DNA from 2 places in the Paraburkholderia sp. GAS32 genome. Region 2 is predicted to be linked to the other one. Evidence: riboswitches for the same ligand, from Rfam matches in the RefSeq annotation. Region 2 holds a riboswitch; the other holds the start of a gene.
What was found. A riboswitch is a leader RNA that binds a small molecule or an ion and turns the genes downstream of it on or off. The one in region 2 is predicted to bind manganese.
Positions count from the first base shown of each region.

Region 1 (3,994 bases), on a different contig from region 2:
AAGCGAACCGATCGACGCCCCCGCGCGCGCGGCGATCGCTGTCATCGTCGTTGCTTCGTACCCCCTTTCGGCGAATTCCGCGCTTGCGGCTTCCAGCAACGACGCCACCCGCGCGTGTCCGCGGGCGCGGCGCGGCGCCTTCGCCTCGCCCGTATTCGGCGTTGACTTTTGTGAGGCCATTCTCATATACTGTTTGTGAGCACCCCCTCACAATACACCAGCGGCTCGCCGCTTTCAATGGAAGGCCATCATGTTGCAAAACCTTGACCCCAAGACTACCGCTCTCGTTCTGATCGATCTTCAGGAGGGCATTCTCGGATTCGGGAAAGCGCCCCGACCCGCCGCAGCCGTGGTGGCTACCGCGGCAACGCTCGCAAAGCGCTTCCGGGAAGTGAACGCGCCGGTCGTCCTGGTCCGGGTGGGCTGGAGCGCCGACTTCGGCGATGCACTGAAGCAGCCCATCGATCAGCCCATCGCGCTTCCCCCCGGCGGACTGCCCTCGAACTGGTGGGACTTTCCCGTTGAACTGGCGGTGGAGGAGCGCGACATCAAGATCACGAAACGCCAATGGAGCGCTTTTTACGGCACCGAGCTCGACCTGCAATTGCGGCGTCGCGGCGTCGAAACCATTGTGCTGGGCGGGATTTCGACGAACATCGGCGTCGAGTCGACGGCTCGCGCCGCGCACGAGCACGGGTACTCGCTGGTGCTCGTCGAGGACGCAATGAGCTGCGGCGCGCCCGAGCATCACCATGCGTCGCTGAATTACATCTTCCCGAGGCTCGGTCTCGTGCGGCGATCCGTCGACGTACTCGAGGCGCTCGCAGCCTGATGACGCCCGATGGACAAGCACAGCGTGGCCGGAGAGAGACGATGAGCAGCGAACGTCACACGGGAGCTTCGTCGCTCTTGCGCCGCGTCGAAACCGTGTTCGACATGCGGGCGTTGGGTCGCGCCATGTTTGCGCTCGTCCCGCTGCTCCTCCTTGCAGTCATATCGGGCAGATCCGAGTGGCTTACCGCTGCAATCGTGCCGGTCGCGATGCTCATCGCGCTCGACCACTCGCAGCTTGCGCCGCTCAGCGTATTCGCGCACGCATTGGCGATCAGCGCGGGCTTCATGATCCTGATGGCGTCGCTCGCGCACCCGCTGCTCTTTGTCGTAGCCACAGTCCTGCTGGGCATGGGATCCGTGCTGGTGACCGCGGGCGGCAGTGCCTTGCGCCCGCTCGGCAATTTCACGTTCATTCCCTCGCTGTATCTTGCCTGCGAAAGTGGGGAAGGCGTCACGCGGCAGGCGCTTATTACCCGGAGCGTTGAGGTCCTGCCGTTCCTGTTGATAGCCGCGTTGCCGATCCTGCTCCTAGCGTCAGTCGAGCACTTCCGCTCGCGTGAAACCGGCCAGCCGACTCTTGCGCATTTCGCAAAGTGGACTCGCCTCTCCCCAAACAGCGAGCGCAACGCATATATCGAGCTGATGATCACCGTCGCGCTCGCGGTCGCTTGCGCTGCCGTACTTGTCGAATGGCGGCACGTCGATCATGGTCAGTGGATGATCTGGTCGGCCGCCAGCGTCGTTACCGGAAATGCAGCAAGCGCCCGGCAGAAGTTTCGCAGCCGGCTCACCGGGGCCGTTGTCGGCGTTTCCTTCGGAGTGGTTGTCGGATTGATGATCCCTCATGCGTTATTTATGCGTGTGCTCGTTGTGTTCGCCGCAATGCTGACGCTCATCTGCATTCGTCCGTACACGCTCGCATTCGGTGTCCGGTGCGCCTGTGCGGCAATAGCCTTTGTATTAGCGGGAAAGCCGTGGATTTTTGGAGGCGAACGCCTGCTGAACGTGGCAGTCGGCAGCGCCATTGGGCTGCTGTGTGCGCTCACGGCATCCGCCATTGCGGCGCACATGAAAGACACGTGCCGCTCGACGTGTGACGCCCCAAGACCCCGGCAAGACTGAGCGGGACTGCGCAGTCGCCTCTGATTAGGGGCGCACGATCGACGTTTAGCTGAAGATCTCATGGTGTTCAGCAAGTATGGTAGTGCCGATTCCGATCGCTGCTGCCGTCGAATAGTTGACGCAGGTGCTTCTGGGTAGAAGCCGGTTATTCCCCAAAGACAGGGGCGAGCACATCGAACCCGAAAGGCATTCGTAATAATCGGCGCTCGCAGCAATGCTCAACCGCGCAAAGCGCTATAGTGGCGACTTGCTTCTGCAACGCATGGCGCGATAAAATCGCGCCTGCTCATTGGGGAGTAGCCGCCTCGAACGCGATGTTCGAGGGCGCACGTCAACATACTTGGCGAGTCGAGAGACCCGCTATGGCGTGCGCAGCTAAATGCCTGGCAAGACCGATGACTCGCATTCCGACCTAACCGGGTCGCCGGAATGCGTGTCATCGCGTTCTTTCTGCGCGGCCCGGGTACAACAACCCCATGCAATCCTTCCTCATTTCGACCAGTGTGGTCGGCCTTGCTGAAATCGGCGACAAGACTCAACTTCTGTCCCTGGTATTGGCAGCGCGATATCGCAAGCCCATTCCCATCATCCTCGGTGTTTTTGCCGCTACCCTCATCAACCATGGTGCATCCGGCGCACTCGGCGCGTGGCTCGCGAGCGTTCTGAGTCCGGGCATTCTGAATTGGGCGGTTGTCGCGTCATTCGCCGTGATGGCCGTGTGGATTCTCGTTCCGGACAAGCTGGACGACGCCGATGCGGTTTTGACGAAAAACTCGATGGGTGTGTTCGGCACAACCGCGCTCACATTCTTTCTCGCCGAGATGGGCGACAAAACCCAAATCGTCACGATTGCCCTGGCGGCACGCTTTCATGAGTTCTTCGGCGTCGTTGCGGGTACGACACTCGGCATGATGCTGGCCAATGTGCCCGTCATCTACCTGGGACACAAATTCGCCGACCGCCTGCCAACAAAGGCGGTCCACATTCTGGCCGCCATTATCTTCGTTGTCCTCGGTGGCCTCGCCCTCAGGACCGCGCTGTACCCGCAAGCGCATCCGCTGTTCTAGTTCGCGGCTGACGCGCGCACCGCACTCCACCAACGCGAGACCTTTAGAAAAAACCCGAGCGTGCCGTTAATATGCGGTGGTCCGACAAAACGTGGACCGGGATCGGAGTCGTCCGTCGTTTACTCGGTTCGAAGTCAACGAAAGAACTGAGCGATGCTTCGGATCACGACTTCCGGATACGCACGCCGTCTACGGGAAGACTGACACTTTCAGTTTCCTTCCGCCCAACCTGCTCGAACAGGGCGCCTCGTCGACGTGCCGTTCCACATCGGAGCAATCGTGACCAGACAGAAAGGCACCCAAAGGCGTCGATATCTGTGGCGACGCAACGCAGCAGAAGACCGAGTTGAGCAGACGTCGTCGAATGTGCCCCCCGCGCGGCGCACCGCCGTATTTGGTCTCGTCCTCGTTCTATTGAGCGTGCCGCTCCTGGCCTTCTGGGGAGCGTATGAAAGCTTGAGTGCCGGTTTCGCCGCGCAAGCTGCCAACGAGGCGGATAAGGCTTTCGAGGAAGCTCGCTATAGCGTTGCGTGGGAGGAATCGGCCGAACGCAAGTACTTTCTGGACCCGCGTCCGGAGGTTCTACGCGAGCACCGCGAGGCCGGTGAAGCACTTGACGCAGCGCTGAAGAAGGCAGTGGCACTTGAGCCTGGCAGCAGCGCAATGCTGCGCGGCCTGCTGGAGAAGCACGCGAAGTATCGAGCGTTCGCCAAACCGATGTTCAAGGCCGTCGATGATCACGACATCGCGAGAGCCAATGAGATCGACGAGGATTCGGCCGATCCACTCTTCGACGATATCGAGCAAAAGGTTCTCGCGGCAGCGGCACAGCACCGCGACGATGCGACGATGCAACTCGACCGGCTCGTTGCCGTGCAACGGATCGTCCTGATATCGACCCCCGTGGTACTCGCGATCGGCGTGGGGCTCTCGCTGCTGTTTCTTCAGATGCTGCGGCGCATTCGCAAGAA
Region 1 is NZ_JBNPVS010000059.1:41,517-45,510, reverse strand. Features, by position in the region: gene P3T25_RS42210 (TetR/AcrR family transcriptional regulator) at 1-180, opposite strand, end outside; gene P3T25_RS42205 (hydrolase) at 251-832, shown strand; gene P3T25_RS42200 (FUSC family protein) at 874-1,956, shown strand; yybP-ykoY riboswitch at 2,236-2,418, shown strand; gene P3T25_RS42195 (TMEM165/GDT1 family protein) at 2,433-3,023, shown strand; gene P3T25_RS42190 (putative bifunctional diguanylate cyclase/phosphodiesterase) at 3,687-3,994, shown strand, end outside.
Region 1: another riboswitch for manganese. It lies ahead of P3T25_RS42195 (TMEM165/GDT1 family protein); the one in region 2 lies ahead of P3T25_RS11430 (sodium:calcium antiporter).

Region 2 (3,994 bases):
CGTATTTTCGAATTAGGTCGAACTAACGCAAACTAATCGCAGGCGTAAGTTCACCTCACCCAGTGGCCACGCGCAACCGGGGAAATATGCAAAGCGGATAAGATGCGCGATTAATTCGCACTAAGTCTTTCGGGCAAGCTGGAAAGACGGTACGGCCGGATGCAGGGCTTGCATGGACGCTCCTTTCAGACTCAAGAGACGCCGCACCAAACGACGCATGCGGAGGTAAAAAATTCACAATCCGGGAGTGTTGTGGCGGAATAGTAGCAAACGTTTCAGGAGATTACAGAGATAAATTTGTAACGCGATAGAAATCTACGCAATTTCGGACGGAGTTAGATTTTGGCCGCCATTCTTATTCCACACTTTTGCCACTACGTTGAGCATTTGTTTGCTTGTTGCATAAAAAGCTGCATAGCGGCATACGCCATTTGACAATTACCGGCATTCACGCCGTCGTCCCAAAAAAGCAACAAAACGGGCTGCAACAATCGCCGTGTCCCATTAGACTTGCGCTCGCTTAAAGTTTGACCCACCGCTTTTGATGAGGCTTTTATGATTCGCACGATGCACCGGTACTGCATTGCTTTGACCGTTATGGTTCTTTCAGCTTGTACCGTTACGCCGCACCACGACGCAAGCGAGTCGCCGGCCGGCGCGTCGACCGCCGCAACCCTCGCGTCGTGGAACGATACTGCGAGCAAACGCTCGATTGTCGATTTCGTCACGCTGGTCACGACGCCAGAGTCGAAAGACTTCATCCCGCGCGCCGACCGGATCGCCGTATTCGACAACGACGGCACGTTGTGGCCGGAGCAACCCGCCTCGGTACAACTGGTGTTCGCGCTGCAACGGGTGAAGACGGTGGCCGGGCGGCATCCGGAATGGAAACGGCAGGACCCGTTCCGCTCGATTCTGAAAGGCAATCTGAAGAGCATCGCGGCGAGCGGCGACGCCGGTTCGACGAGGCTGCTGGCGGCGGCGCATGCCGGCATGACCAGCGATCAATTCGCCGCGCTCGTGCACGAATGGTTCGACTCCGCGAGCGACCCGCGCTTCAATCGCCCGTACGCCGACCTCGCTTATCAGCCGATGCTCGAGTTGCTCGCCTATCTGCGCGCCAATGGCTTCAGGACCTATCTGGTGACGGGCAGCGATGTCGAGTTCGTCCGTGACATCGCGCAGCGCGTGTACGGCATTCCGCCCGAGCAGGTGATCGGCAGCACCGTCAAATACAAGTACAACCAGACGAACGGCGCAGTGTCGCTGACCCGGCTTGCGCAGGTCGACAATCTCGTCGATGGCGCGGCCAAACCGCTTGCCATCGACCGCGTGATCGGCCGGCGTCCGGTGATCGCGTTCGGCAACGCCGACGGCGATGTGCCGATGCTCGAATGGACCTCGGCCGGCGACGGTCCGCGCCTCGCGGCGCTGCTGCATCACACCGACGGCGAACGGGAGTACGCGTACGACCGAACGGCGAAAAGCGGCAAGCTCGACAAGGGGCTGGACGAAGCCAGCGGGAAAGGCTGGCTCGTCGTCGATGTGAAGGATGACTGGAAGACGGTGTTCAAGACGGATAGCACAGCAACGGCTGCGGCGGCGCCGTCCAATTAAGGGCGGCTGGTTGGGAAGGCCGCGCTTCGGCGGCTTTTGTCGCGGCCTTCCCGGTCTTTCGTCACTCGCTCAGCGGCTCAGCGTGATCGCCAGATAAGTGGCGTAGAGCACGCCGCACACCAGCAGCGCCCACACCGGCACGCCGCGCGCACGCACGTTGATCCGCAGCCACGCGGCGGCAGCGAGCGTGATCACGATACCGGTCACCACTTCGATACGCGGCGCCCACGGCGTCAGCAGAATCCCGATTGCGGGCAGCAGCGTGCCCTGGAACACCATCGCGCCGGTGATGTTGCCGAACGCCAGCGTGTCCTTGCCACGGCGAATCCACAGGATGCTGTTGACCTTCTCCGGCAACTCGGTGGCGATCGGAATGATCAGCAGCGACAGCAGCAGCGGCGAGACGCCGAGCACTTGCGACACGCCCCGCACACCGTGGATGAAGCCTTCCGCGCCCCACACCAGCAACGCAACCGCCAGCGCCAGTTGCACCGCGATGGTCGCGAGATTGGTGGGCAAGCCAAGACGCGACAGCAGCATTCTGCCCGGCGCTTCAGTGCCGTGACCGGCGTCGACCAGTTTGTTCGATGCACGGAACGTCATCACCACATACGTGATGTACACACCGACCAGCGCCGCGCTGAACAGCCCCCGTACGATCATCTCTTCATGCGGCACGTACATCGCCGCGGCCGCCAGCACAAAGGCGCACAGGAAGTAGTTCAGATCGCGCGTGAAACCCGTGCGTTCCGGCGTGACCCAGCCGCCGGCACCGCGCGAACCGAGAATCGCCAGCGTCATCAGGAAAGTGGAGAGGGTGGAGAGCATGAGCGGCGCGCCGAGAATCGCGCCGACGCCGATCTCCTGATTGACCGCGCTATCGGTCGTGCCGCCCGCAATCGCGAGCAGCGGGACGAGGGTTTCGGGCAGGGCGGTACCGACCGCCGCGAACAGCGAACCCGTCACGCCCTCGGAGATTTTCAGGCGCTCGCCGAGATGCTCGAGGGCATTGGTGAAGAGCTCGGCCGACACGAGAATGACGACCAGCATGATGGCGAGTTGGAACAGGAGACCGGTCATGCGCGCCTCACTGCAAATGCAAAGGGGAAGCGGCACAACGGACCGGCAAGTGGGGAGACTGGCAGGGCACAACGATGTTTCACAGGGCAACTCCGCGGTCGGACGAAAGTAACGAACCAATGACGCACCGCGCCCCGTCCGACCAGAACGAAGCAGTGCGCCAATGGTCTCGCCAAACCGACCCGGTCGAACGCGCCATGACCCGCAGGTCAAGTATGTTGACGCGCTCTCCTTCAATGGATGAAGGAAGGCTACTCCCCAGTGACCGGAGGATTCTAGCGGGACGGGAGGCTTTCAACAAGCTTGGAATCGGGCGCGTGCGCCGGCGCCCTCTGGTTTTGCTACGGCCGTCCAGTGATGCGACATCAGCCTCGCAAGCGTGCGATGGCCCCACTGGTAAGATCACTCACCGTCTACGACCGCAGTGAGTGTTCACATGAGTTATCAAAACCGCCAGTGGTTTTACGTCAAGCGTCCTGAAGGACGCGTTGGCGATGAGCATTACGAGTTACGCGAAAGCGAACTCGACGACAAATTGTCATCCAATGAGGTTCTCATCCGGGCGCGCATTATCAGCGTCGATCCATACATTCGCATCCAGCAGCACGAACGCAATACCTACGATGTGCCGCATCCACTCGGCATCGTGCAGCGAGCGGGCGTGGTGGGTGAAGTGGTGGCGTCGGCGAGCCCGCTGTTCAAGCAGGGCGACTGGGTGTCGGCCTATAGCGGCTGGCAGTTGTATGCCAAGTGCCATCACAGCGAACTGACCAAACTGGACCCCGCCGCGGCGCCGGTTTCGACCGCGCTCGGCGTGCTCGGTATGCCGGGACGCACTGCGTGGTTCGGTTTGATGGAAGCGGGCAAGCCGCGTCCGGGCGACACGCTGGTCGTGTCCGGTGCGGCGGGCGCAGTCGGCTCGCTGGTCGCGCAGTTCGGCAAGCGCGCCGGATGTCGCGTCATTGGGATAGCGGGCGGTCCGGACAAGTGCGCGTTTCTGACCGACACGCTGAAGCTCGACGGCGCGGTCGACTATCGGGCGCATCCGACGCTTGAAGGCTTGCAGTCAGCGCTGCAGGCGGCGACCGGCGGCGTCGATGTCTATTTCGACAACGTGGGCGGCATGGTCACAGATGCGGTGATTCCGCTCATCAAGCGCCGCGCACGGATCGTGATCTGCGGCGCGATCGCTCAATACGACGGCGGTCTCGACACGCCGGACCTCGCGCCGCGCTTCCTGCAGCACATGCTGTTTCAGCGCGCGACGATTCAGGGGATTCTGGCGCGCGATTTTACG
Region 2 is NZ_JBNPVS010000007.1:173,240-177,233, reverse strand. Features, by position in the region: gene P3T25_RS11435 (HAD family hydrolase) at 556-1,617, shown strand; gene P3T25_RS11430 (sodium:calcium antiporter) at 1,687-2,697, opposite strand; yybP-ykoY riboswitch at 2,798-2,969, opposite strand; gene P3T25_RS11425 (NADP-dependent oxidoreductase) at 3,134-3,994, shown strand, end outside.